2 regions of the Methylobacterium sp. Leaf89 genome follow, and region 2 is predicted to be linked to the other one. Evidence: riboswitches for the same ligand, from Rfam matches in the RefSeq annotation. Region 2 holds a riboswitch; the other holds the start of a gene.

Region 1 (14,176 bases), on a different contig from region 2:
ATCGGGGAGGTGATGGAGACCAGGCCGGAGCGCACGTCCGCCTCGGGCTCGCCGACGAGCTGATAAGTCTTCTCTTCCTCGGTGTCCTCGTCGAGGAGCTTCACCGTGGCCCCGAACTTGATCTTCGTCCCGGAAAGCTTCGACACGTCGATCACCTCGGCGCGCGAGATCATGCTTTCGAGCTCCAGGACGCGGCCCTCATTGTGGGACTGTGCCTCCTTTGCAGCATGGTACTCGGCATTCTCCGACAGGTCGCCCAGGGCGCGGGCCTCGGCGATGGCCTGGATGATCCGCTGGCGCTCCACCTGCTGGCGGTGCTTCAACTCCTCCTCCAGCGCTGCGTAACCGCGCACCGTCATCGGAACCTTGTCTATCGTCATCGTCTCGCGCCACAATGAATAAGCCCGGCCAGGAGCACGCCGCTCCTTCCGGGCCAGAGTAAGTTACTCCTGAACCGCCAACAACACGGCTTCCGTTCAACACGGAAGCCGCGCGAGACTTCAGGCCGCGAAGTATTCCTGCAAGGCGCGGACCTTGAGATCGCCTCCGAGATAGGCCTTGATGCCCTCGGCCGCAGCCATCGCTCCTGCAAGAGTGGTGTAGTACGGCACTTTATGCAAGAGGGCCGCGCGCCGGAGGGACCGCGAGTCCGACAGGGCGCCCGCCCCCTCGGTGGTGTTGAAGACGAGCTGGATGTCGCCGTTCTTGATCGAGTCGACGACGTGCGGCCGGCCCTCCAGGACCTTGTTCACGCGCTCGGTCGGGACGCCCTGATCGGCTAGGTAGCGCTGCGTGCCGCCGGTGGCGATGATGGTGAAACCGAGCTCCGAGAGCAGGCGGATCGCCGGCAGGATGCGCTCCTTGTCGGCGTCGCGCACCGAGACGAAGACCGCGCCGCCCTTGGGCACCAGGGTGCCCGAGCCGAGCTGGCTCTTGGCGAAGGCGACCCCGAAGCTCGAATCGAGGCCGATGACCTCGCCGGTGGAGCGCATCTCGGGCCCGAGCAGCACGTCGACGCCGGGGAAGCGGGCGAAGGGGAACACCGCCTCCTTGACGGCGATGTGATCCAGGACCTTCGGCTGCAGGGCGAAGCTCGCCAGGGATTCGCCGGCCATCACCCGGGCCGCGATCTTGGCGATCGGATCGCCGATCACCTTGGCGACGAAGGGCACCGTCCGCGAGGCGCGGGGGTTCACTTCGAGCACGTAGATCGTGCCGTCCTTGATGGCGTACTGGACGTTCATCAGGCCGCCGACCTTCAGCGCCAGGGCCATGGCCCGGGTCTGCCGTTCCAGTTCGGCGATGATCTCCGGCGACAGCGAGCGCGAGGGCAGCGAACAGGCCGAATCGCCCGAGTGGATGCCCGCCTCCTCGATGTGCTCCATGATGCCGGCGATGAAGACGTCCTTGCCGTCGCAGAGGGCGTCGACGTCGATCTCGGTGGCGTCCGACAGGTAACGGTCGAACAGGAGCGGGTTCTTGCCCAGGACCGTGTTGATCTGTCCGGTCTTGTCGTTGGGATAGCGTGCCTTGACGTCCGACGGGATCAGGCTCGGCAGAGTGTCGAGGAGGTAGTCGGCGAACTGCGCCTCGTCGCGGATGATCGCCATGGCGCGGCCGCCCAGCACGTAGCTCGGACGTACCACGAAGGGCAGGCCGAGATCCGAGGCGATAAGCCGGCTCTGCTCTACAGAGTAAGCGATGCCGTTCTTCGGCTGCTTCATGCCGAGCTTGTCGAGGAGACGCTTGAACTGGTCGCGGTCTTCGGCGAGGTCGATGGCATCCGGCGAGGTGCCGAGGATCGGCACGCCGGCGGCCTCAAGGGCGCGGGCCAGCTTCAGCGGGGTCTGCCCGCCGAATTGCACGATGACGCCGTGGAGCGTCCCGGCCTGGCGCTCGGTCTCGATGATCTCGAGCACGTCCTCCTGGGTCAGGGGCTCGAAGTAGAGCCGGTCGGAGGTGTCGTAATCGGTCGAAACCGTCTCCGGGTTGCAGTTGACCATGATGGTCTCGTAGCCGGCTTCCGAGAGCGCGAAGCAGGCGTGGCAGCAGCAATAGTCGAACTCGATGCCCTGTCCGATCCGGTTCGGGCCGCCGCCGAGGATGATCACCTTCTTGGCGTCTGTCGGACGTGCCTCGTCCACCACCGTGCCCGCGAAGGGCGCCACGTAGGTCGAGTACATGTAGGCGGTGGGCGCCTGGAACTCGGCCGCGCAGGTATCGATGCGCTTGAACACCGGGCGCACGCCCAGGGCCCGGCGCGCCTTCCGCACGCTGTCCTCGTCGGTCCTGGCGAGTACGGCCAGGCGGGCATCGGAGAAGCCGGCGGCCTTGAGCTGGCGCAGCGCCCCGGGGGTGTTCGGGATGCCGTGCGCCTTGACCCGGTTCTCCAGGTCGATGATTGCCTGGAGTTGCTCCAAGAACCACGGATCAATTTTGCAGGAGGTATGGACCTCCTCGTGGCTGACGCCGAGGCGCAGGGCTTGGCCGACCTTCAGGAGACGATCGGGCGTCGGGGTTCCCAGGGCGGCCTTGATGGCGTTGTGGTCGTCGCCCTTGCCGAGTCCCTCGATCTCGATTTCGTCGAGACCGGTGAGGCCGGTCTCGAGGGAACGCAGGGCCTTCTGGAGCGATTCCGCGAAGCAGCGGCCGATCGCCATGGCCTCGCCCACCGACTTCATGGCGGTGGTCAGCGTCGGCTCGGCGCCGGGGAACTTCTCGAAGGCGAAGCGGGGAATTTTCGTGACGACGTAGTCGATCGACGGCTCGAACGAGGCCGGTGTCGCGCCGCCGGTGATGTCGTTGGCGATCTCGTCGAGGGTGTAGCCGACGGCGAGCTTGGCCGCGACCTTGGCGATCGGGAAGCCGGTGGCCTTCGAGGCCAGGGCGGAGGAGCGCGAGACGCGCGGATTCATCTCGATGACGATCATCCGGCCGGTGGCGGGGTCGATGGCGAACTGCACGTTCGAGCCGCCCGTCTCGACGCCGATCTCGCGCAGCACCGCCAGGGATGCGTCGCGCATCACCTGGTATTCCTTGTCCGTCAGCGTCAGGGCCGGCGCGACGGTGATGGAATCGCCGGTATGGACGCCCATCGGGTCGATATTCTCGATGGAGCAGACGATGATGCAGTTGTCGTTCTTATCGCGAACGACTTCCATCTCGTATTCCTTCCAGCCGAGGACGCTCTCCTCGATCAGGACCTCGTTCGTCGGCGAGGCGTCGATGCCGCGCTCGACGATGTCCAGGAATTCCTCGCGGTTGTAGGCGATGCCGCCGCCGGTGCCGCCCATGGTGAAGGAGGGGCGGATGATCGCCGGCAGGCCGACTTCGGCCAGCGCGATCAGCGCCTGCCCGATGGCGTGCTCGCCGTAGCGCTTGCGCCGCTCGGACTCGCCCCGGTGCCAGGTCTTCTCGAATGCGGCGAGGGCGGCGGCGCGGGCCTCGCCCTCGTTCGCCGCCTCGATGCGGGCGACCTCGGCCAGGTACTTCTCGCGGTCGGCCTTCTTGGCCGCCGAGGCGTTGGCCAGGGCCGATTTCGGCGTCTCCAGGCCGATCTTGGTCATCGCGTCGCGGAAGAGGTGGCGGTCCTCGGCCTTGTCGATCGCCTCGGTGGTGGCGCCGATCATCTGGACGTCGAACTTCTCCAGAACGCCCATTTTCTTGAGGGACAGGGCGCAATTCAGCGCCGTCTGGCCGCCCATCGTCGGGAGCAGGGCGAAGCCGCCCGGAATGGCGTGGCGTTCTTTCTCGATGATCTTGGCGACAATCTCGGGCGTGATCGGCTCGACATAGGTCGCGTCCGCCATGTCCGGGTCGGTCATGATCGTGGCCGGGTTCGAATTCACCAGCACGATCCGGTAGCCCTCCTCGCGGAGGGCCTTGCAGGCCTGGGTCCCGGAATAATCGAACTCGCAGGCCTGACCGATGACGATCGGCCCCGCACCGATGATCAGGATCGAGGAAATGTCGGTGCGTTTCGGCATCGGGCGCCTTGGCTGCAGGCACGCGCGCCCGGCCATGCGCGGTGCCGGAGAAGCGGCACGGGCCTGGGGGCGCTAGCGGCGTGGATTGTCGTTGATCTTGGCACTTACACGCAGCCCGCCGCCATTGGAAGGGCGCGGGCCGAAGGTGAAGCGCTGAAGCGTCTCAGAAGCCCAGGTAGAGAGCCGAGATGGCGCGGTCGATGGACAGGTAGAACACCCCGAAGGCGACCACGGCGGCGGCGGCGAATTCGAGTGCCGCATTGGAGAGGGTCTGGCTCCGGCGGAGCATCTCGCGGCCGAAATACAGGCCAATCCAGGCGAGCGTCATCACCACCGGTAGCGCGAACAGGAAGGACCAGGTGCTCTCGACGCGGTCGAGGCTCGCGGCCGGGTCGATCAAGGCGCGGATGTTGCGGACCCACGGCGCATAGCAGGCCGAGTAGAGGGCGGTCATCCACGCGAGGCTGACGGCCACGCCGAGATGGAACGTGAAGAGGCGATGCAGGCGCGAGAAGTCGTTGCGCGCGTCGTCGAACGTCATGTGGAAATCCCCGGCAAGCGTCGGAACCGACCCGGCGACGATCTTCGAACGCCGTCCTTAGCGGGCCGTTAACGATGCCGGGATGCCCCGGAATGCCGGATTTTTTGTGACGCGGCGGGAACCTTTTCGCGGTTGGCATCGCCTGCGTGCAGGGCTGGCCTGCCGCCGCCGCGGTGGCCGGAAGGGGCATCGCCTCCGTCCGGCCATACGAATCAGTCGGCGGTGGTGACCAAGGTCTCGGGCTTGCCGGCCTTCATCAGGGCGACGAAGCGCTCGAACAGGTAGTGGCTGTCCCGCGGGCCGGGCGAGGCCTCCGGGTGGTGCTGAACCGAGAAGGCCGGCCGGTCGGTGAGGGTGAGGCCGCAATTGGAGCCGTCGAACAGGGAGACGTGCGTCTCCAGGGCGGTCTCGGGCAGGCTCGCCGGATCGACCGCGAAGCCGTGGTTCATCGAGACGATCTCGACCTTGCCGGTGGTCTTGTCCTTCACAGGGTGGTTCGCGCCGTGGTGGCCCTGCGCCATCTTCACCGTGCGGCCGCCCAGCGCCAGGCCCATCAGCTGGTGCCCGAGGCAGATGCCGAAGGTCGGCACCTTCTCCTGCAGCAGGGTTCGGATCACCGGCACCGCGTATTCGCCGGTGGCGGCCGGATCACCCGGGCCGTTCGACAGGAACACCCCGTCCGGCTTCATTGCCATGATCTCTTCGGCGGTCGTCGTGGCGGGTACCACGGTGACGTCGCAGCCGGCCTCGGCCAGAAGCCGCAGGATGTTGCGCTTCACGCCGTAGTCGATCGCAACGACCTTGAGCCCGGTTCCGGGCTTGCGGTCGCCGTAACCGGTCTTCACACCCCAGGTAGTCTGCGACCATTCCGAGCGCTCCCGGCTCGTCACCGGCGGCACGAGGTCGAGACCCTCCATCGGCGCGAGAGCCGCGGCACGGGCCTTCAGGGCCTCGCGGTCGAAGCGGCCCTCCGGATCGTTGGCGATGACGGCGTTCGGCATGCCGTTGTCGCGGATCAGGGCGGTGAGCGCCCGGGTGTCGACGCCGGTGATGCCGACGATGCCGCGGGCCTTGAGCCAAGCGTCGAGGTGGCTCGACGAGCGCCAGTTCGATGGCTTGGTCACGGCGGACGCGATCACGGTGCCGCGCACGCCGGAGGCCGGCGCCGCATCGAGGCTCTCGAGGTCCTCGTCGTTGGTACCAGTGTTGCCGATATGCGGGAAGGTGAAGGTGACGATCTGGCCGGCATAGGACGGGTCGGTCAGGATCTCTTGGTAACCGGTCATCGCGGTGTTGAAGCAGACCTCACCGTCGGCGGTTCCGGTCTGGCCGATGCCGAAGCCCTCCAGCACGGTCCCGTCCGCCAGGACTAGAAGGGCTGTAGCCAGGGGCTCGGCCCAGGGAGCGGGGGGCGCGGGCACGGCAGGCGTCTGGACGCCATCATCTTGCAGCATCGGCGTGATCTCGCTTATGTCCGGCCGATCCCGGCGCCGTATAGCGGCGCATGCGGGCGGCTTGTCGTGCGGCGCTCATAGCGAGCGTGCCGTGTTAGGGTCAATGTGGCCCTCGCGTCGGTGCGTCTCAAGAACCCTGGTTCGCGCAGCAATTCGCAGACCACGCCGTTGATCCGCTGCCCTGGGTTCATTTTTCAGGAGTCACACGATGCTGCGCGCCCGTCTCACCACCGAGATGAAGGAAGCCATGAAGGCCGGCGACAAGGCGAAGCTCGCCACCGTCCGGATGATCCAGGCCGCCTTGAAGGACAAGGACATCGAGGCGCGCGGCCTCGGCAAGGAGCCGGCCTCCGAGGAGGAAATCCTCGCGCTCCTGCAGAAGATGATCAAGCAGCGCAACGAATCGGCCGCGGTCTACGACCAGGGTGGGCGGCCGGAGCTCGCCGAGAACGAGCGCAACGAGGTCGCGATCATCGCCGGATTCCTGCCCCAGCAGATGGACGAGGCCGAGACCCGGGCGGCCATCGACAAGGCCGTGGAAGAGACGGGGGCCGCCGGCCCCAAGGACATGGGCAAGGTCATCGCCGCCCTGAAGGGCGCCTATGCCGGCCGCATGGACTTCGCCAAGGCGAGCGCCCTCGTGAAAGAGGCTCTGAACGCCAAGGCGTGAGGGCGTCCCGGCAGCGCGCGGCGGCGTTGGGGACTCCTTAAGCGCGGTGCGCTAGGATCGACGGTCGCAGAGGTCTCATGCGTTACCCGCCCCACATCCTCGAAGAGATCCGTGCGCGCCTGCCCGCATCCGACATCGTGGGGCGGCGCGTCCGGCTGAAGAAGGCGGGCCGCGAGTGGCGCGGCCTGTCGCCGTTCAATGCCGAGAAGTCGCCCTCCTTCTACGTGAACGATCAGAAGCAGTTCTATCACTGCTTTTCCTCGGGCAAGCACGGAGATGTCTTCACCTTCCTGATGGAGACGGAGGGGCTGAGCTTTCCGGAGGCCGTGGAGCGGCTGGCGGCAGAGGCCGGCGTGTCCCTGCCGGCCCCGAGCGCCGATGCCCGCGAGCAGGAGACCAAGCGCGCCGGGGCCTTCGACGTCATGGAGATGGCCGCCGCGTTCTTCGAGGAGCAGCTGCGCGGCCGCGCCGGTGCGGAGGCACGCGCCTATCTCGACCGGCGCCAGCTCGGCCCGGAGACCCGGAGCCGCTTCCGTCTCGGCTACGCGCCCGGTGACCGCTACGCTCTGCGCGACCACCTCGCCGCCAAGGATGTCGACCGCGACCTGATGGTCGAGCTCGGTTTGCTCGTGGCCGGCGAGGACATCCGCGTTCCCTATGACAAATTTCGCGACCGGGTGATGTTTCCGATCGCCGATTCGCGCGGGCGCGTCATCGCCTTCGGCGGCCGGGCGATGCAGAAGGACGCCAAGGCGAAGTACATGAACTCGCCGGAGACGCCGCTCTTCCACAAGGGGCAGCTCCTCTACAATCTGCACCAGGCCCGCAAGCCTGCGCACGATCGCGGCGTCATCATCGCCGTCGAGGGCTACGTCGACGTCATCGCCATGACCCTGGCGGGCCATCCCAACGCGGTGGCGGGCCTTGGCACGGCGCTCACCGAGGAGCAGATCGGCCTTCTCTGGCGCAACGCCGACGAACCGATCCTATGCTTCGACGGCGATGGCGCCGGCCAGCGTGCGGCCTTCAAGGCCCTCGATGTGGCGCTGCCCGGCCTGACGCCGGGCAAGTCCCTGCGCTTCGCCATGCTGCCCGAGGGCCAGGACCCCGACGACCTCCTGCGCGCCGAGGGAAAATTGGCCATCGACCGGGTGCTCGACGCGGCCCGGCCCCTCGTCGAAGTGCTGTGGTCGCGCGCCACCGACGGGGCGCCGCTCGATACGCCCGAGCGGCGAGCCGGTCTCGCCAAATCGCTGCGCGAGATGGTCGCCTCCATCCGCGACGAGACCGTGCGGGGATTCTACCGGGACGAGATCGAGGGCCGCCTGCGCGCTCTCTCTCCGCAGGCCGCCTCCGGGCGCCGCGGCCCCTGGGAGCCGCGGGCGGCGTCCGCGCGACCCGCCTTCCAGCGCCAGCCCCGTCCGGGCGATCCGCCACCCTCGCCGCGAATCACCACCAAGTTCAATCCGCTCTATGCCGGCGAGACCAGCGCCTCCGGCCCGGTGGCGTTTCGCGACCGCGAGGCGATGATCGTCTCCAGCCTCCTCGTCCACCCCGAACTGCTCGGGATCGAGGCGGAGGATCTCGCCGAGCTCGAACTGGGCGACCCGGATGCGCAGGCGTTGCGCTCCCTCCTGCTCGACAGCCACGCCGACGCGGATCAGCCCGGCGTCGCGGTTCTGGACAGCCGATTGAAGCGGGCCGGGCTCACGGAAGCCGCCTCCCGGCTCGCCAGTCATGTGCGCCCGGGCGATCGATGGACCCTTGACGCGCATGCCGATCCTGTGCGTCTCGAAGACGCATTGCGTCAGGCCGTGATCTTGCACCGCAAGTCTGGAGCGCTAAATAGCGAACTCCGCTTGGCTGAGCGGGCCCTGGTCGAGGACGAGACGGAGGCGAACTTCGCTTGGCTGTGCGACGTAAAGGCCCGTATGGCCGTCATCGCTGGTGCGGAGGCGGACGAGGTGGTGCCGGATGAGGCGTCGACACCCTGAGACGTGCACCGCGAATGAATTCGGCCGCCATTGGCGGCTCATGGTTAACAATCGGTCAAGCGTCTCGCTTGCATACCGGGATCTGACTTCGACGCGGCTGTCACTTCGGCGGACCGCACATCACATGCATTTCAGCGTCGACGACGCGGAGTGAGCGACATGCTCCCGCGCGATGCTGACACGACAACCATAGGCGGACCATGGCGACGAAGGCAACGGAACGGGACGAGACGGATGCTGCTCCGGAGCAACAGACCGACGGGCCGCTCCTCGATCTGACGGATGCCTCCGTCAAGCGGATGGTGAAGCTCGCCAAGAAGCGCGGCTACATCACCTACGAGGAGATCAACGAGGTTCTGCCCGACGGTCAGTCCGACCCAGACCAGATCGAGGACGTGCTGTCGCAGCTCTCGGAGATGGGCATCAACGTCGTCGAGGCGGAGGAGACCGAGGAGACGACGGAGGCTAAGGGCAACGGCGAGGCCGACGACGAGGACGGGGCGGAGGGGACCGAGGTCGCCGAGATCGCCCCCACCAAGCCCGTTGCCCTGCGCGCCGAGACGACCAAGGAGCCCACCGACCGCACGGACGATCCCGTGCGCATGTACTTGCGCGAGATGGGCTCCGTGGAGCTCCTGTCCCGCGAGGGCGAGATCGCCATCGCCAAGCGCATCGAGGCCGGTCGCGAGGCGATGATCGCCGGGCTCTGCGAGAGCCCGCTGACCTTCCAGGCCATCATCATCTGGCGCGACGAACTCGTCGACGGCCGGGTGCTCCTGCGCGAGATCATCGACCTCGAAGCGACCTATGCGGGCCCCGACGCCAAGAACGCGATGCAGATCGCCGACGGCACGGAGGAGAGCGAGGACGGCGAGGGGGATGCGCCGACGCCGCCCGAGGGCGACGACGAGGACGACATGGAGAACAACGTCTCCCTGGCGGCCATGGAGACCGAGATCAAGCCGCGCGTCCTCGAGACGTTCGACAACATCGCCAACAATTACCGTAAGCTGCGCAAGCTGCAGATCGAGCATGCCGAGCTCAAGGCCTCGGGCGGCACCCGCACCGATGCGCAGGAGCGTAAGCAGGAGGAGCTGAAGGACGCCGTCGTCACCGACGTGAAGTCGCTCTCCCTCAATGCCAACCGCATCGAGGCCCTCGTCGAGCAGCTCTACGACATCAACAAGCGCCTCATCTCCCATGAGGGCCGCCTGATGCGCTACGCCGAGAGCCACGGCGTCGCCCGCGACGAGTTCCTGCGCCACTACCAGGGCTGGGAGCTCGACCCGAACTGGATGGAGCGCGTCGGCAGCCTCGGCGGCCGTGGCTGGAAGAACCTCGTCGAGAAGGGATCGAGCGAGGTCGCCCGGCTGCGCGAGCAGATCCTGACCCTTGCGTCGGAGACGGGCCTCGAGATCGGCGAGTACCGCAAGATCGTCAACATGGTCCAGAAGGGCGAACGCGAAGCCCGCCAAGCCAAGAAGGAGATGATCGAGGCCAACCTGCGCCTCGTGATCTCGATCGCCAAGAAGTACACCAACCGCGGTCTGCAGTTCCTGGATCTGATCCAGGAGGGCAACATCGGCCTGATGAAGGCCGTCGACAAGTTCGAGTACCGCCGCGGCTACAAGTTCTCGACTTACGCCACTTGGTGGATCAGGCAGGCGATCACCCGCTCGATCGCCGATCAGGCCCGCACCATCCGCATCCCGGTGCACATGATCGAGACGATCAACAAGATCGTCCGGACCTCGCGCCAGATGCTGCACGAGATCGGTCGCGAGCCGACCCCGGAGGAGTTGGCCGAGAAGCTGGCCATGCCGCTGGAGAAGGTGCGCAAGGTTCTCAAGATCGCCAAGGAGCCGATCTCGCTCGAAACCCCGATCGGCGACGAGGAGGACAGCCACCTCGGCGACTTCATCGAGGACAAGAACGTCGTCCTGCCCATTGACGCGGCGATTCAATCCAACCTGCGAGAGACCACGACGCGCGTGCTCGCCTCGCTCACGCCCCGCGAGGAGCGGGTGCTGCGCATGCGTTTCGGCATCGGCATGAACACCGACCACACCCTCGAGGAGGTTGGCCAGCAGTTCTCGGTAACCCGCGAGCGCATCCGTCAGATCGAGGCGAAGGCCCTGCGCAAGCTCAAGCACCCGAGCCGTTCGCGCAAGCTGCGCAGCTTCCTCGACAACTGACATCTTCGTTTGCGCCGGCTCGCCCCGGCCAACGACCCCTGCGAATGAGCCGGCTCCTCTCGGGGTCGGCTCTTTCGTTTCGACTTCCCGGCCATCGATGCGCATGAAGCGCGCCGAGCGGCGTCGGCTCCGGCCCGGTCTGCACTGTTGAAGCGGTGACGCCGGCACGATACGCACGAAACCAGAGCGGTGGCCGTTGCCGGACGCCATCTTCCAACCCACCTTGGCCATATGCTCGATCAAGGCCCGCCCCAGCCTTCCCCCACCGCCGAAGCCGATGGCTCGGAGGCGGCCGACGTCCCCTTCGGCGCCCTCCAGCAATGCGTGGCCCTGCGCGACTGGCTGCTGAGCGAGGGGGCCCGCATGCCGAAAGCGGAAGACCTGCTCTCCGGCCTCGCCGAACGCCTGATCGCGCTGGATGTGCCGGTGGACCGCGCCACCACGGCCATCGACGCCCTGCATTCCGAGTATTCCGGCGTCGGGCGGTTCTGGACCCGCGAGACGGGCTCCACGGTCCGTCTGTTCCCGCACGGGGAAGCGTCGGACAAGGCCTATCGGGCAAGTCCGTTCTTCCGTGTTCACGAAACCGGCGCGTGGCTGATCCTCGATCTCGCCGAGACCCCGGATGAGGCCTTCGCGGTCATTCCGGACCTGAAGGCCGAGGGCTACCGGCACTACATCGTCGCGCCGCTGTTCTTCACCAACGGCACGCGCAACGGCATCTCCTTCGCCACCCGATCCGAAGCGGGGTTCCGCGACGAGGACGTGGCGATTCTCCGCTTCGTCATGCCGACACTGGCGGCGGTCATGGAGATGCGCAGCGTCAACAAGCAACTGGATCACGTCCTGCGGATCTATGTCGGCGACGAGCCGCACAAGGCGATCCTCGGCGGCTCCATCCGTCGCGGTCACGTCCAGCGCATCCGCTCGGCGATCCTGTTTGCCGACATGCGCGATTACACGCGCATCTCCGCCGACATGACGCCGGAAGAGGCGGTCGACCTCCTGAACATCTTCTTCGACTGCCTAGTGCCGGCCATCGAGCGCGAGGGCGGCGAGGTCCTGAAATATCTCGGCGACGGCCTGCTGGCGATTTTTCGCGAACCCGGAGATGATTTGGGCGGTGCCGCCAAGGGGGCGCTCACCGCCTCGCAAAGCGCCATGGCGGCCCTCGCGGAGGCTAATGCGCTCGGCCGCTTCGCCAATCCCGTGGCCGCCGGCATCGCCCTGCATCACGGCGAGGCCGCCTACGGCAATGTCGGCTCCGGCGCCCGACTAGACTTCACCGTGATTGGACGCGACGTGAATCTCGCTAGCCGCGTCGCCCGGCTGAACCGGACGCTGGGCGAACCGATCCTGATGACGAAGCCCTTCGTCGACTTCCTCTGGGACATGCCGGAGCCTCTCGGCGAACATGCGCTCGATGGGTTCGCCGAACCCATGGGTGTCTATCGGCCGGCGCGCCCGCCCGCTGCCTGAGGCCCGCTCGGGGATTGACCCCGATGCGCGGACGGCCCACATCAGGGGTGTTCCAGGGAGATCCCCGGCAAGGGGCTGAGAAACCGATGGCCGTCCGCTCGCGGATGGCGGCGCGGAAATCCTTCGAACCTGACCCGGTTCATACCGGCGTAGGGATTGGACCGCGGGTTTCTCCTCGAGCCCGGCACGCTTCACCACGCGAAGCTGCAGCCCCACCAATCTCGACGCCTGTTGCGGAGATTGTGTTGGACGTGACCCCGAACGCCTTCCTCAACCTGCGACGGACGCATGGCGTTGCGCCGCCGGCCGCCGTTGCCCCGGCACGCAGTGACGTGGTCATCGTCGGCGCCGGCCTGATCGGGCTGTCGATCGCTTGGCGCGTGACGCAGGCCGGGCGATCGGTGACCGTGCTGGAGCGCGACACCGTCGGCGCCGGGGCGAGCCTCGCCGCCACCGGTATGCTGGCCCCCGCTGCCGAGCACGAGCCCGGCTCCGACCCGCTGCTGCCCCTGGCCCTGGAGAGCCTGTCGCGCTGGCCTGGTTTCCGCGATGCCCTTCAGGCCGCGGCCGGCCTCGACATCGACTACCGAGAGGAGGGCACCCTGGTGCTGGCCATCGGCCGCGACGAGGTCGAGCGCCTGCGCTTCCGGCACGATCTGCAGAAGCGCTCCGGGCTCGACGCTCGCTGGCTGACCGGTCCCGAGGCCCGGGCCCGCGAGCCGCGCCTGCGCCCCGCCGTCACCGCCGGCCTGTACTGCCCGCACGACCATCAGGTCGATCCGAGCCGGGTAATGGCCGCCCTCGTGCGGGCCTGCCTCGCCGCAGGAGTCGCCATCGTGGAGGGCTGCGCGGTCGAGGCGCTGGATTGGAGTGCCGACCGGGTCACTGGCGTCCGTACGGCCCAGGGCATCAGCCGGGCCGACACCGTCGTGCTCGCCTCCGGCGCCTGGAGTGGGGAGACGGGACTCCTGCCCGATCATCTCGCCCTGCCGGTCCGGCCCCTGCGCGGCCAGTCCCTCGCCCTACGGACTACGGCCCGCACCGGCACCCTCGCCCACATGGTCTGGACCGAGCAGGTTCACATGGCACCGAAGAGCGACGGCCATCTCATCGTCGGCGCGACGGTGGAGGATTGCGGCTTCGTCCCCGGCGTCACAGCCGGCGGCCTCTACGCCCTGCTGGAGGGCGCCCGCCGCGTCCTGCCCGGCATCGAGGAGATGGCAGTGGAGGCGATCTGGAGTGGCTTCCGGCCGACCTCGGACGACGATGCGCCGATCATCGATGCCCTGGCGCCCGGCCTCGTCGTCGCCACCGGTCATCACCGCAATGGCTACCTGCTGGCCCCCGCCACCGCCGATGCGGTCGTGGCCCTGGTCGCCGAGGGAACGCTGCCGGATTATGCCCGGGATTTTGGTCGAGCCCGCTTCGCGTCGGCACCGCAGAGGGTGTTCGCATGAAGCTCACGGTCAACGGAGAGGCCCGCGAGAGCACGGCTGCCGACCTCGACGCCCTGTTCCGGGAGGAGGCCGAGGAGACCGGCATCGAGAGCCCTCAGGGCATCGCCATCGCGCTCAACGGTTCCGTGGTTCGCCGCCGGGACTGGGCGCTCACCGCCCTCAGCGACGGCGACCGCGTCGAGATCGTCCGCGCGATGCAGGGCGGATGATCGAAAGGGGAGACATCATGACAGGAAGGTGGGAATGACCGAGATCGCGAACGACATTGACTCGCTGGTGATTGGCGGTGTGAGCCTGGGCTCGCGTCTTTTCATCGGTACCGCCGGCTACCCCACCCAGAGCATTCTGTTCGATGCGGTGGCGGCGTCCGGCGCCGAGGTGGTCACGGCCTCGATCAGGC
Region 2 (14,176 bases):
TTGAGGGAGAGCGCGAGGGCGTCGCGTAGGGTCACCGCGCCACGGTAATCGCGGGAATAGTTCTCCGGGCTCCAGCCCCTGATGCTGATCGGGGCGTCCTCCCGCACGGAATCGGGGGTCAGGCCGTGCTCGACCGCCGCGAGGTAGACGAAGGGCTTGAACGACGAGCCGGGCTGGCGCTTGGCCGTGGTGGCGCGGTTGAACTGGCTCTGGGCATAGTCGCGCCCACCCACCAGGGCGCGGATCGCCCCGTCCGGCTTCATCGAAACGAGGGCGCCCTGGGCGACGTTGTAGCGGCCGCCCTTCTGGTTCAGCTCGTCCACCAGCGCCTTCTCGCCGGCGGCCTGAAGGCCGGTCTCGACGGTGGTGGCGATGACGATGTCGCTCTCGAACTTCGGCACGAAGTCGTCGAGGACATCCATGACGAGGTCGGCGACGTAGTTGGCCGAGCCGCCGCCGCGTACGCCGGCGGGCCGGGCCGGGGTCGCGAGCGCCAGCTTGACGTCGGAGGGCTTGGCGAAGCCCAGCTCCTCCATGGCGGCGAGCACCTGGGCGGCACGGGCCTGGGCGGCGGGCAGGTTGCGGTTCGGCGCCAGGCGCGACGGCGCCTGCACGAGGCCGCCGAGCATGGCCGCCTCCGGCAGCGTCACGGCCTTGGCGGGCTTGCCGAAATAGCGCTGGGCCGCGGCCTCCACGCCGTAGGCGCCGGCGCCGAAATAGACGCGGTTGAGGTAGAGCTCGAGGATCTCGTCCTTGCTGTACTTGTGCTCCAGCCAGAGGGCGAGGATCGCCTCCTGGATCTTTCGCGATGCGGAGCGTTCCGGGGTGAGGAACAGGTTCTTGGCGAGCTGCTGCGTCAGGGTCGAGCCGCCCTGCGACACGCCGCGGCGGGTCACGTTCTGGGCGACCGCGCGGGCGATACCGACGGGATCGACGCCGAAATGGCTGTAGAAGCGCCGGTCCTCGATGGCCACGAAGGCACGCGGCAGGTAGGGCGGCAGTTCCTTGATGCCGACCACCCGGCCGCCGGTCTCGCCGCGATTGGCCAGGAGCGAACCGTCGCTCGCCAGGATGGCGATGTTGGGCGGGCGCTTGGGGACCGCGAGCTGGTCGATCGGCGGCAGCTGCGACGCGTGGTAGGCCACGAGCCCCGCGATGCCGATCACGCCCCAGAGGCCGAGGACGAGGACGCCGTAGACGAGCCGGCCGAGGATCGAGCGGCGGGCCCGGCGCGGCGCCTTGCGCAGCGCCCGTGATGGGGCGGGGGCACGGCTCTTCGCGCCGCGGCCGCCCCGTGAACCTGACTCGCCTCGTGCCACGCCGCCTCCCGCGCGATCGGCGCGCGAGAGCCGCAGATCGAGATCGGCCGGGTCCCCGACACGGCCCTCGGGCACGTCGAAGTTCGGCTCCCCCCTGCCCGCGCCTCCACGTCCCTTCGCCATGCGTCCCGTCTGCCCCAAGGTTCGTTCGCGATTCGAGCGACCCTGCTTGCGCACGGTAATTGCGGCGGGTTTAAGGGGTGTTAACCGGCTGATTTTTCAAAGCCTTGAAAAACCAGGGGAAATTCGACGGCCCGCGCGGTTCGTGCACCGGATGTTCAGGGGGCGACCGGGGCGGCGGGAGCGGCCGCGCGGGCGCCCGCTCGACCCCCGCAACCCGGCGGGCCTGCTCACCCCTTCTTGCGCAGGGGCCGGACCGAGACGGAGCCGTGATCGCTGAATCCGGTGGCGGCGCCGAAGGCCTGCAGATGCGCCTGGTCGGGGCGGGCCAGCAACTGGATCTCGCCGCATCCGGCCGAGCGCGCCGCCTGCGAGGCCGCCTTGAGGAGAAGGCGGCCGATACCGCGCCGTCGGGCCTCGGGATCGACCAGCAGGGTGGTGATCTGCGCCGTGGGCAGGCTGGCCGTGAGGGAGGGATACCAGTGCAGGACGACGAGGCCGCTCGGCGGACCCCAGTCGACCGCGACGAGGGCCGCGCCCGAGCCGTGCCGCAGGGCCTCGATCCGCTCGGCCAAAGTCTCGCTCGCGGCGGGGTGGCCGGAGCCGCGCAGGAGTTCGGCGAGGCCCGCCGCGTCGCTGCCGTTCGCCGCCCGGATCTCCAGCCCGTAACGGCTCGCCACGCATCGCTCCGGTCGGCTCCCCCGGCCGGAGCGGGCGGAGCGAGGGTCTTGCGGGTGGTTCTAGTCCCGGCGCATCAGGCCGAACAGGGCGAAGCCCGCCAGGGCCGCGAGACCGAGGGCGAGACCGCGATTGTCCTGGAAGCGGCTCGCCGCGGCCTGTCCTGCGGCCCGCAGGTCGTTGCCCAGGGGCGAGCCGCTGAGGATGCGCTCGGCCCGGGCATGGTTCTCCGGCCGGGTCGCGATCGACACTTCGAAGGCGTCGTCGTCCACGCGGTCGATCTCGATGCTGTTGCGGGCGAAGCCGGCGCGCGACAGACGATCCCGTGCCACGCGAGCGGCCCTGAGAGACGGAACGGTCACGGTCGCCAACACGCTGTCAGACATCAAGTTTTCTCCCTGTTCGGCAGACCCAACCACGGCCGCGGGAATACGGTTCCGTGATCGCGGGTTCTGAGCGTGACGGGCGGCCCGGCCTTAAGCTTCCCGCAACCACCCTGGACCTAAGCCCGGGCCTCGCCCGGCGGGTTCCCACCCGCGCGGGCCATGACGAGGAGCCTGCCGGACTTGCGCGATCCGTTCGTTCCTGCCGCCCTTGCCGACCGCCTCCGGGAGAAGCGCCGAAGGCCGCGGTCCCGCGACGCCCTGGCCTACGAGCCGGCCAAGCCGGTCTTCGCCGAACTCCTCGATGCGCGCGGGCATGGCACCGGCCAGTTCGTGCGGCTGTCGCAGGGCATGGTGGAGGCGATCACGCGAGGCGCCCGCGCGGACACCTGATCGATCGGGGTCAGCGGTCGCAGCCGATGCAGATGTCGCGCACCACGCGCTCGCGCCCGTGTCCCGTGCGCTGGTTCGGCAGGTGTCCGTCGAAGGCCTGCTCCGCCGCGCGGGTCGGAGGCGGAACCGGCTTCGGCGGCTCGGGCGCGGCCGGTTTCGGCGCGGGGGCGGTCAGGGCCATGTACTGCGCCGCGGCGGGCGCCGGAGCGAGGCCGGGCACCAGACCGGCGAGGGCGAGACCCAGGGAGGCCCACCGAGGGCGGGCGCGACCGAGTTGGGCGGTCGCGGGACGTCGCGTGGCCATCGAAGCCTCCGATCGTGGGCTCTCGGTGCGAATCGCCGCCGACCGCCATGCGGCGATCCGGCGTCCCGCCTGACGGGAACGAGGGCAGGCAGGGATCGTTCCCCGTCCCTTTGGCCGGCCCCCGGGGCCGGATGGGACCGCATCCATGCTGCACCTCCTCGTGGCCGATGGGAACGACCGGTCCGGACGGGCCGATCACGTCTCAGCCACCGGCGTCACCTCGGCGGAAGCCTATGCGGAGGTCCTGCGCCAGATCTCGCCCGGGGTCGACTGCACCCTGATCACCCCGGCCGACGCTGATGCGGCTTTGTCCCCCGGGACGCGGCTCGCCGGCTTCGACGCCCTCTTCCTCACGGGATCGACGCTCCACGTCTGCGACGCGTCCGACGCCGTGCGGCGCCAGATCGACCTCGTGCGCGAAGCCCTCGGCGCCGGGCTTCCGGTCTTCGGCTCGTGCTGGGGCGTCCAGGTCGCCGCGGTGGTGGCCGGCGGCCATGCGGCCCGCAACCCGAAGGGTCCGGAATACGGATTCTCGCGCGATCTCGTGCGCACCGAGGCCGGGCGGGCGCACCCGCTCCTCGCCGGGCGGGGCGAGCGCTTCGATGCCCCCGCCATGCATCTCGACGCCGTCATCACGCCGCCGGCCCACGCCACGGTGCTGGCGGGCAACGCGGTCCTGTCGGTCCAGGCGATCGAGATCCGGCACGGGGCCGGCGTGTTCTGGGGCACGCAGTACCACCCCGAACTCGATCTCGACGCCCTGGCCGCGATGCTGCGCCTCAGCGCCGAGGACGTGGTGGAGGCGGGCGCGCTGCCCGACCGCGCGGCGGTGGAGGCCTATGCGGCGGACCTCTGCCGCATCCATGCTGACCCGGAGGGACACCGGGACCGGATCGCCCGCCACCGGCTCGGCCCCGACCTGCTGGAGCCGGCCCGCCGGCGGGCGGAGATCGGGAACTTCCTCGACCGTCTCGTCCGGCCGCGGGTCGAGGCCGCGGCCTGAGGGCTCAGACCGCGCGCAGGGCGGGAGCGCCCGGCCGCGGGCGGGCGCCGACGATGTGGAAGGCCCGCGGTCGCACGAACAGGAACGACAGGCGCGTGTGACGGATCATCCGCTCGAAGCCCAGCGGAACCAGGATCGCCACCACCGTGACGACGAGGCTCGCCCAGCCGATGTCGGTGATCGCCCCCGACCGCACGATCAGCGTGCGGGTGAGGGCCATCGGCAGGAAGAACGCGAGGTAGATCACGATCGAGCGCTGGCCGCAGGCCCGCAGCGCCGCCGTCACCGGCCCGCCGGCCCGGGACATCAGGGCCCCGATGGCGACGATCGCGAGGGCGCCGGCGCCGCTCAGGACGAGGGCGAGGCCCGGGAGGTTCGCCAGGACCGGCACGGCTGGGAAGCCCGTGGGGACGAAGACCATCGCGGCGTTGACCACGGCCCAGAGTGCCAGTCCGAGCATCGCGGCGCGGGCGTGGCGTTGCACGAGATCGGCGAAGGTGAAGATGCGCGCGGCGAAGAGGTAGCCGACCAGGAACCAGACGTAGCGGTCGCAGAACTCGTCGATCAGTTCGAAACCGGTATGGATCGGCAGGACCTGCAGCAGTGCCGCCCCGCCGAGGAGCCAGGCCGTCGGCACCGGCCGCAGCGCCTTGGTCAGCACCGAGAACACCGCCAGCAGGTAGATGAACCACAAGGTCGAGTAGGGTTCGACCACCGCCAGGGCGAGGTGGGCGACGAAGGCGCCCGGCCCGGCTCCGTCGGTGATCGGGCCGTACTTGAAGGCCGACTGGATCAGCACCCAGAGGACGTAGAAGTAGACGAAGTGCACGAGGCGCCGGTCGAGGAACAGGCGCCAGTCGCGGTCGATGACCCGGCCGAGGAACAGGCCCGACAGCAGGAAGAAGTCCGGGATGCGGAACGGGCGCGCGAAGGCCACCACGGTGTGCAGGAAGCCCTCGCCCTCCATCGCGATTCCGGTGCCGAGCGTCGCATGCATCATGACCACGAGGATGATGCACAGGCCCTTGGCGACATCCACCCAGGCGAGCCGGGCGGCATCCCGCGGGGATCCCGCTGCGCGCTGCCCCGTTCCGTCCACCGTTCCTTGTCCCACCGCGACCGCCGCCATGATCCGCCCCCGCCCACAGGACCGCGATCCTTCGGCGCCAGGTCTTAAGGATGGCGATACGGCGAGGACCGCCCGCGGATCATGCCGAACGGAGGGTAAAGGCCGGGCCGTGACCGGCTCCGGTTTGGGCCACGCCTTGCCCGCGTGCGTCCACGCCTCGCCGCCCTCAATGCGGGTCGCGCTTGGCGCCCCGGCGGTCGCGGGTCATGCGGGTCGCGGCGTGAAAGTCGTCCGGCTTGGTGCGGACCCAGGCCAGGAACTCCGCCATCTCGGGCGCCGCCCGCAGGGCATCGACGTCGGCGAGGCGCCGGGCGATCTCGGCCTCGCTGAAGCGGGCGTGGATCGCCGAATGGCAGATCTGGTGCAGGCGCACGGTGCCGGCCCGCGCCCCGCCCTTCAGCTTCGGGGTCAGGTGGTGCAGGCTCGATTTGGCATGGGGCGGGATCGGCCGCTCGCAGAGCGGGCAGATCACCGGAGGCTTGGCCTGCGGACCGTGCGTCGCCGGGTCGTCGTCGCGCCAGAGTCGGGCTCGTCGTCCCAAGGGTGTCTCCCGTCGGATGCGTGCGTCAGTGGACTGCTGCCGGAACAGGCCGGCGCTGGGCGGGGTCGTTCGGTTGGAACACGGCCGCGGCCTCGCGGTCCTGGGTCCCGAGAATGGAGACGTGGTCGCCGGCGATGACCGTCAGGCGCGTGCGCGGACCGGCCTGCGCCGCCAGCCGCTCGGCATGCGCGAGGGGCACCACCGGGTCGTCCCGGCCGTGGACGATGACGATCGGACCGCCCTCTGCGGCGATGCGCGCATCGGACCGGAAGGTGTCCCGAAGGAGCAGGCTGGTCGGCAGGAAGGGGAAGCGCCCGGCGACGATGGCGGAGAGGGAGTCGAAGGGCGCCTCGAGATAGAGGCCGAGATGCGGCCGGGCCTCGGCCAGGGCCACCGCCACCGCGGCCCCGAGGGAGTGGCCGTGCAGCAGCACCGGGGTTCCGGGGACCCGCGCCTGGACCATCGCGTAGGCCGCCTGTCCGTCGGCGATCAGCCCCGCCTCGCTCGGACTCCCGGTCGAGCCGGGATAGCCGCGATAGGCGATGGCGAGGACGCCCCAGCCCGCCCCGCGCCAGGGAGCGCCGGCAAAGCGCGCCGCTCCAGGCTCCGGCCGCGAGCCGTTGCCGTGGAAGCTGAGCACCACGGGACAGCCCGGCTCCGGCGCGCGCCAGAACCCGAACAGCCGCTCGCCGTCGGCCGTGGGCAGGCTGATCGCCTCCGTGCCCGGGGGCGCCGGCCGGGCGGGTGCGGGCGCTCGGCTGCGGAAGGCGCCCGGATAGATCAGGTGCCGCTGGAAGACGGTCAGCAGGGTCACGGCCAGGACGGAGAGACCGAGGATGGCGGTGGCCACGAGGGAAGCGAGAAGGCGCATGCGCTCGATGAAGGGGAGGCCGCGACCGAGCGACGACCCCGGACCGTCGTGGCGGGGCGCCGAACCGCGCCGGACCCTGGGGATGGAGGGGACACTGAGGCGTCCCCGAGAGGTAGGGCTGGACTTTGGCGTGTCACCAGCGATGTTGCGTCGCGTGAATGCTCCCGCGCCCGTCCCTCCCCGAAGCGGCCTCCGGCCCCAAAGCCGCCTCCTGACGACGCGTCACCGGTCCGCCGCGCCCGCACCGGTCCGGCGCGGCGCGGCATGAGGGACGCGTCCGGCCGCGCGGAGGGCATGGGCGGTCCCGGCCCGAGCCCGAACGCGCTCCTCATCGGGCTGATCTTCTGCGGGGTCGGCTTCGGCATCGGCGCCGGGGCGCTCGCGGGCTCGGGCGCCGCCTTCGTGTTCCTGATGTCCGGCTGGGTGCTGGGCCTGTGCCTGCACGAATACGGCCATGCCCGGGCCGCGCTGTCCTGGGGCCTGCCCCCGACCGGCGCGCTCAGCCTCGATCCCCTGCGGGCCCCCAACCCCGTGGCGACCATGCTGCTGCCGGCGCTCTTCACCGTCATGGGGGGCGTGGGATTTCCAGGGGGCGCGGGATTGCCAGGCCGCGTCGGCGGTCCGCCCGAGGCCGGGTTGAGCCGGGGACGGCAATCGGCGGTGGCCGCAGCCGGCCCGGCGATGAGCGTCCTCTTCCTCGTCGTTCTCGCGCTGCTCTATGCCCTGGCCAGTCCGGGGGCCGAGACGCTGCGTGCGGTGCTCGCCGTCTCGGTGCTGTTCCAGGGCACAGCCCTGGTGCTCGGGCTGATGCCGATCCCAGGGCTCGACGGCTACGGCATCGTCCGACCCTGGCTCTCCGGGCCGCCGGCTTCGCCGCCATCCCCGCCCTGGGCCTTCGCGGACCGGATGGCCCGGCATTCGGGGCTGGTGCTGCTGGGTCTTTTCCTCGTCTCCGCCGCCTTCACCCGGCCGCTGTTCCGCGCCAGCCTGCTGTTGACGGACCTGCTCGGCATCGATCTCGCAGATGTGATCGCAGGTTTCCGGCTGGTGCGACTGTGGTGATCCGCTCGTGCGGGGCGACCACCGCGAACGGAAGACTTGAACCCATCGTGGAATGATTTGCCGATGCGGTGTGTACTTTAACGAGCCGAGCCGTACTCTTGCGACGCATGCGGAGCCGGTGCGCGGTTCGTCTTGAATTCGGGGCGACGCACCGGCTCGTTGCGATCGTCGAGGCGGGAGGGGGGCATGCGGGACGATGCGCCGGGGCAGGGGACGCCGCCGTCGGCCTACCGCGTGCTGCTGCTGAACAATGCCGGCCGCGTCCTTCGCACCAAGTCCCTCGCGGGCTGCACCGAGGCGGAGGCGCTGGAGCGGGCACGGGCCTTCATGGACGGCCGTTCGGTCGAGCTCTGGGACGGGGGGCGCCTGATCCAGCGGCTCGAGGCACCACACGAACCGACAGCCTGAGCGGAGGAGCGCGGCCCGGGCCTGTCCGCGGCGTTCGGGTCGCGTGGGAACCGGGCTTTCGTGCTAGGTGCGCTCGGTATCCGGATCCGACGCGATCCGGCGCGGCCCGGTGGAGAGACCCTGCGATGGCCCTCAAGACGACGTTCCTGGTGCAGACCTTCGTGCTCAAGCGCAAGCGGCTCTCGCCGGGCGACCGTGAGGTGGCGGTGACGGAGAGCGGTGCCCTGAAGAAGGCCGAGGCGATGGCCGCCCGCTTTCCCGGCACGGCGGCGATCAAGGTCGTGGCCGACGACGAGACGGGGGAACTGGAGAGCGCCACGATCCTCGGCAGCTTCGGCGAGGTGCCGGACGACTTCGCCGAAAGCCTGCAGGGCTCGTGAGGCCCGACGCGTCCGGCCTCCGCGCCCCCGATCAAAGTGCCCCGCGGACGCGAAAGGGCCCCGCCGCGCGGCGGAGCCCCTTCTGATCGTCCCGGAGCCTGTCAGCCGTTACGGGCAGGCGTGGCGCTGACCGTCATTGCCGAGATAGGTCCCGGTGCGGCGGTCGTAGGACCGGAAGCGCTGGACGCAGTAGGCGACGTCCTCGCCGCTGGTCGCGACCTCCGGGGTGGCCTCGTAGCCCGTCGCGGCATACCCGCCACCATAGGGCGCGTAACCGCCGTAATAGGCCGGCGCATAGCCGCCGGCGTAATAGTCGTCGCCGTAGTAGCCGCCATAGGCGCTGCCGAGGCCGTAGCCGATCCCGGCGCCGGCGAGACCCAGGCCGAGCCCGAGGCCGAGGCCGCCATAGCCGCGACGGTAGCCGTAGCCGCGCCCGGCATAGGCGCCACCCCGGTTGAACCCACCGCGGTTGAAGCCGCCGCGATCACCCCGGAAGCCGTTACCGGCAGCGAGGCCCGCCCCGGCACCGACGGCACCGGCGCCCACGCCGATGGTCCCGCCGCGGTTGAACCCGCCGCGGTTGAAGCCACCCTGCGCGAGGCCGCCGCGGAACCCGCCGCCGCCGAAGTTGCCCCCGACATTGCCGCCGCGGAACCCGCCGCCCTGGGCGAGACCACCGCGGAAGCCACCGCCGCCGAAGTTGCCGCCGCGGAATCCGCCGCCACCCAGGCCGCCGCCGTGGAAGCCGCCGCCACCGCCACGGAAACCACCGCCGCCGCCGCCCGGACGTGCGTCCGCGGAGGCGGGAATCATCGAGAGGGCCCCGACCAGGGCGGCCGATGCCAGGAGTATGCGCTTCATGGGAGAACCTGTCGTTCGCATGCCGATCCCGAGGATCGAACTTCTGGTAAAGGAACGCGGGGCCTGACGATAAAGTTCGTTTCAGGCCCTATTCCGTCTCAGTTCGTCGGGCCGGCGATTGACAAAACGGCCGCCGACCTCGAATCTGGAAGCATTCCGAGGGGAGCTCCGAGTGCGGGGGCTGAGATTGGGCGCGACGCCCTGACCCTTGAACCTGATCCGGTTCGTACCGGCGGAGGGACGGGAATTCCAAGACGCGGCGCGCATGTTCAGGCGTCGTCCCATCCGACACCGCCGTTCGCGAGTCCGGATCGTCTCCCACGCCAGGAGCGAACCCGATGAATGCACCCGTTCTTCCGAAGGATCTGCCGCAGGGGCAGGCGCCCACGGTGACCACCGGCCCGATCATGGGCTCGCGCAAGGTCTACGCGGCGGTGGCCGGGCACGACGACATCCGGGTACCGTTCCGCGAGATCACCTTGAGCGATCCGAAGGAGGCGCCGGTGCGGGTCTACGATCCGTCGGGTCCCTACACGGAGACGGATGCGGGGATCGACCTCGGGGCCGGCCTTCCGCTGGTGCGCGAGCCCTGGATCGCCCGGCGCGGCTACGCCACCGTGATCCCGCGCGCGGTCAAGCCCGAGGACAACGGCTTCGTGCCCGAGGACAAGCTCGTGGCCCCGTGTCCGGCCACCCGCGAGATCCGCAAGGCCGCGCCCGGCCAGATGGTGACGCAGTACGAGTTCGCCCGCGCCGGGATCATCACCGAGGAGATGATCTACGTCGCGCACCGCGAGAACCTGGCGCGCGAGACGATGCTGGAGGGCGCCCAGGCGGCCCTGGCCGACGGCAACAGCTTCGGCGCCGCCCTGCCGGCCTTCATCACGCCGGAATTCGTGCGCGACGAGGTGGCCCGGGGCCGCGCCATCATCCCGGCCAACATCAACCACCCCGAGGTGGAGCCGATGGCGATCGGCCGCAACTTCCTCGTGAAGATCAACGCCAACATCGGCAATTCCGCCGTGACCTCGTCCGCCGCCGAGGAGGTCGAGAAGCTGGTCTGGGCGACCCGCTGGGGCGCCGACACGGTGATGGACCTCTCGACGGGCCGCAACATCCACAACATCCGCTCGTGGATCGTGCGCAACTCGCCCGTGCCGATCGGCACGGTGCCGATCTATCAGGCTCTGGAGAAGGTCGGCGGCGACCCGCTGAAGCTCGACTGGGAGGTCTTCAAGGACACCCTGATCGAGCAGGCCGAGCAGGGCATCGACTACTTCACCATCCATGCCGGCGTGCGCCTCGCCCACGTGCCGCTCACCGCCCGCCGCGTCACCGGCATCGTCAGCCGCGGCGGTTCGATCATGGCGCGCTGGTGCCTGGCCGGGCACCGCGAATCGTTCCTCTACGAGCGCTTCGACGAGATCTGCGACATCATGCGGGCCTACGACGTGTCGTTCTCGCTCGGCGACGGCCTGCGCCCCGGCTCCATCGCGGATGCCAACGACGCGGCCCAGTTCGCCGAGCTGGAGACCCTGGGCGAACTGACCAAGATCGCCTGGGACAAGGGCTGCCAGACCATGATCGAGGGCCCCGGCCACGTGCCGATGCACAAGATCAAGGTGAACATGGAGAAGCAGCTCGTGGAGTGCGGCGAGGCGCCGTTCTACACCCTCGGCCCGCTGACCACCGACATCGCCCCCGGCTACGACCACATCACGTCGGGCATCGGCGCCGCCATGATCGGCTGGTTCGGCTGCGCCATGCTCTGCTACGTCACCCCGAAGGAGCATCTCGGCCTGCCCAACCGCGACGACGTCAAGGAAGGCGTAATCACCTACAAGATCGCGGCCCATGCCGCCGACCTCGCCAAGGGCCATCCGGCGGCGCAGCTGCGCGACGACGCCCTGTCGCGGGCCCGGTTCGATTTCCGCTGGGAGGACCAGTTCAACCTCTCCCTCGATCCCGACACCGCCCGCGCCTACCACGACGAGACCCTGCCGAAGGACGCCCACAAGGTCGCCCATTTCTGCTCGATGTGCGGCCCGAAGTTCTGCTCGATGAAGATCACGCAGGACCTGCGCGCCGAGGTGCTGGCGATGGAGGCGGCCGGTCAGGTGCTGGGCGAGGCCGCGCCCTTGAGCGCGGCCGAGCGCGAGGCCGGCATGGCGGCGAAATCGGCCGAGTTCCAGGCCGAGGGTGGCAAGCTCTACGTCGACGCGGCGGAGTAGGCCCCCGCGTCCCGGGCCGGCTGGTTTTCGCTGACCGGCCCGGGACAGGCATCGCGGGGAAGGACCGCCCGCGGTGCGTGGAATTCCAGAGGCGTGTGTGCGCGCGCGTCGTAGGCATCGGAGAGCGCGCCGATCATGACATCGGCCGCGGCATCGAAGTCGGGCGGCGTGCCCAGCGAAATCTCTCGCTCATAGTTCTCGTTCCGCCGGAGCTGCACGAAGCCCAGCCGGTGAAGGGCCGCCTTCGCGGAGTCGGGCAGGACATCGCCAGACGCCTCCGGCCCCTGCGCATACCCGCCCGACGCGGCTTCGCAGCCCATCCGCGTATCCTCGTCGAAGAAGATGCACTGCACGTAGCGCTGATCCGTCCGGACGAAGCTCACGGTGAGGAACCGATCCCGGGACGTGCTGCGCGGGCCGCGCAGGTGGATGCTGCTCAGCCGCGCGACCACTTCGCAGCGATGAGCCGCGACGAAGGCGGCGCGGCCGCGAGCGTCCGACGCGGCGTCCGAGGTCGGGACGTGGACGATCCCCAGCAGCGCCGCCGCGAACGGCCGCACCCGATTCCACGCCCGTCCGGTGGGGATCATTCCGATGGCCCTGCGTTTCCGTCCCGGACGGGCGTGCCCGATCGCGCGGAGTGCTATCACAGGTTGCGGGGCGCGGCATCGCCCCGGCGCGGTTCTCCCCCGTCGCGTCACGCGAACAGCCCGTGCACGAACCAGCGCGCGGGCGCCTCCATCGTGGGGAAGCCCTCGCGATAGACCCAGAGGCGGCGGCCGGCCTCATCTTCGACAACGTAGTAATCCCGCAGCGGACCCGGCGCCCGCCACCACTCGTCGGCGATGCGCTCGGGTCCATCCGCATGGGCGACGTGGTGCAGGCGCCGGCGCCAGCGGAAGCGGTGCGGCGGCCCGTCGGGGGCCAGCGCGATGACGTCCTCGGCCGCTTCGCCCCGGCTGAGCAGCACCAGCGGGCGCGGCGGCAGGGGCTCGCGGGCTCCCGGATCGCGTCGGCCCGCCTGCGCGGGGAGGCTCGCGCGCCACGGCTCTACGGCCTCGGCCCGCTCGGGCAGGTGGGTCTGGCGAAACCCGAGGCGCATCATCCGCCGGCCGAGGCGCTGGCGCAGGGCATCGCCCAGATGCTCGGTGCCTTCGCCCCCGCCGGGGGCCTCCATCAGGGCCGTCTGGCGTGCCGCGATCGGGCCCGTGGCGGTGACCTCGAGGCCCACGGTCTCGAAGCCGAAGCCGGCATCGAGGGCCGGGCCGAGGCGGTCGAGGCGCAGGGCGAGCAGGCGGCCGATCTGGGCCGGGCAGCGGGTCGGCAGGCTCAGGCCGAGGTCGAGGCTGCGCAGGATCCCATCGACGCGGGTCAGGGTCAGCCGTACGGCCCGGGCGCCGAGGCCGGCCGCTTCCAGCCGGGGGGCGATGCCCTCCATCAGACCCATGGCGGTGGCCACGATGGTTTCCGGCTGCCCGATCGGTTCGAGGAAGCCGCGCGCCGCCTGGAATTCGCGCGGGTCCTCGGCCGTGACCAGGGGTTCGGGCCGGTATCCGAGGGCCTGGTCGAGGCGCAGCAGCAGGGTTTCGCCGAAGCGCCGGGCCAGCGGCGCCCGGGGCGCCGTGGCGAGGTCGCCGATCCGGCGCAGGCCGAGGCGGGCCAGGGCCTGCGCCGTGGCCCCATCGAGGCGCAGGGCCGAGACGGGCAGGGCGTGCAGGGCCTCCGCGTTGCAGCCTGGGGCCACGAGGCCGCCCCCGCCGTGGCGCGCCAGGGCGAAGGCGCAGGCCGGCGTGTCGGCGAGGGCGATCCGGGCCGGCATGTCGCGGGTCGACAGCCGCCGGGCGAGGTCTTCCAGCAGCGCGGCCTCGCCGCCGAACAGGTGGCTCGCCCCCGCGATGTCGAGGAAGAACCCGTCGCCGCCCTCCGCCGGGCCGTAGGGAGCGACGACGGGCGTGTAGCGCTTGGCCCACAGGCAGAGGCGGTGCAAGGCGGCGGCATCGGCCTCCGGATCGGCCGGATGGACGGCGACCGGCGTCCCGATCCGGGCGCGGGCCCGGGCCAGGGTTTCACCGGGCACGAGGCCGAGGGCGCGGGCGGCGGAATCCACCGCCACCAGGCGCAGGCCGTTGGCCTCCATGGCGGCCACGACCATCGGGCCGCTGTCGCGGTCGCCGTCAGCCCGAGCGCTGGGCGCGCCGCTCGGGACGGACGCCGCCTGCGCCCGCCTCAGCCGCGTGACCGGCCAGTGCTCCAGCCAGACCGAAACGATGCGCGGCATGATCCCACTCCAGAAGCCAATGTCCGGTCCGCCCGTTGCGGCTCCGGTCGAGGGTCACCTGCCAGCACGGCCGCTCGATGCAGCCGAAGCGGTCGCGCAGGGCCTTGCCGGCGGCGACCCGCCAGCGTGTCGCCGCCACGTTGGGGCTCTCCGCCTCCGGTGGCCTCAGGACAAGGAGGAGCAGGTCGGTCCGGGCCGCCGCGAGGTGGAGCCGG

What was found. Region 2 has a riboswitch for thiamine pyrophosphate ahead of thiC (phosphomethylpyrimidine synthase ThiC). Riboswitches for the same ligand answer to the same signal wherever they lie in the genome.
Region 1: linked by a shared signal. The riboswitch ahead of thiO (glycine oxidase ThiO) and the one ahead of thiC (phosphomethylpyrimidine synthase ThiC) in region 2 are both predicted to bind thiamine pyrophosphate.

What each region holds. Positions count from the first base shown of each region.
Region 1 is NZ_LMML01000029.1:277,273-291,448, forward strand. Features, by position in the region: gene greA (transcription elongation factor GreA) at 1-374, opposite strand, end outside; gene carB (carbamoyl-phosphate synthase large subunit) at 501-3,986, opposite strand; gene ASF18_RS16705 (hypothetical protein) at 4,150-4,527, opposite strand; gene carA (glutamine-hydrolyzing carbamoyl-phosphate synthase small subunit) at 4,740-5,981, opposite strand; gene ASF18_RS16715 (GatB/YqeY domain-containing protein) at 6,190-6,651, shown strand; gene dnaG (DNA primase) at 6,729-8,645, shown strand; gene rpoD (RNA polymerase sigma factor RpoD) at 8,846-10,840, shown strand; gene ASF18_RS16730 (adenylate/guanylate cyclase domain-containing protein) at 11,072-12,319, shown strand; TPP riboswitch at 12,365-12,493, shown strand; gene thiO (glycine oxidase ThiO) at 12,595-13,776, shown strand; gene thiS (sulfur carrier protein ThiS) at 13,773-13,985, shown strand; gene ASF18_RS16745 (thiazole synthase) at 14,020-14,176, shown strand, end outside.
Region 2 is NZ_LMML01000030.1:121,289-135,464, forward strand. Features, by position in the region: gene ASF18_RS20685 (PBP1A family penicillin-binding protein) at 1-1,442, opposite strand, end outside; gene ASF18_RS20690 (GNAT family N-acetyltransferase) at 1,670-2,119, opposite strand; gene ASF18_RS20695 (hypothetical protein) at 2,180-2,503, opposite strand; gene ASF18_RS20700 (hypothetical protein) at 2,684-2,893, shown strand; gene ASF18_RS20705 (hypothetical protein) at 2,904-3,197, opposite strand; gene ASF18_RS20710 (gamma-glutamyl-gamma-aminobutyrate hydrolase family protein) at 3,343-4,200, shown strand; gene ASF18_RS20715 (acyltransferase family protein) at 4,205-5,299, opposite strand; gene ASF18_RS20720 (hypothetical protein) at 5,496-5,870, opposite strand; gene ASF18_RS20725 (alpha/beta hydrolase) at 5,896-6,741, opposite strand; gene ASF18_RS20730 (hypothetical protein) at 7,006-7,803, shown strand; gene ASF18_RS20735 (hypothetical protein) at 7,990-8,211, shown strand; gene ASF18_RS20740 (hypothetical protein) at 8,337-8,591, shown strand; gene ASF18_RS20745 (BA14K family protein) at 8,700-9,452, opposite strand; TPP riboswitch at 9,602-9,710, shown strand; gene thiC (phosphomethylpyrimidine synthase ThiC) at 9,791-11,683, shown strand; gene ASF18_RS20755 (hypothetical protein) at 11,662-12,273, opposite strand; gene ASF18_RS20760 (DNA polymerase Y family protein) at 12,381-13,961, opposite strand; gene ASF18_RS20765 (ImuA protein) at 13,858-14,176, opposite strand, start outside.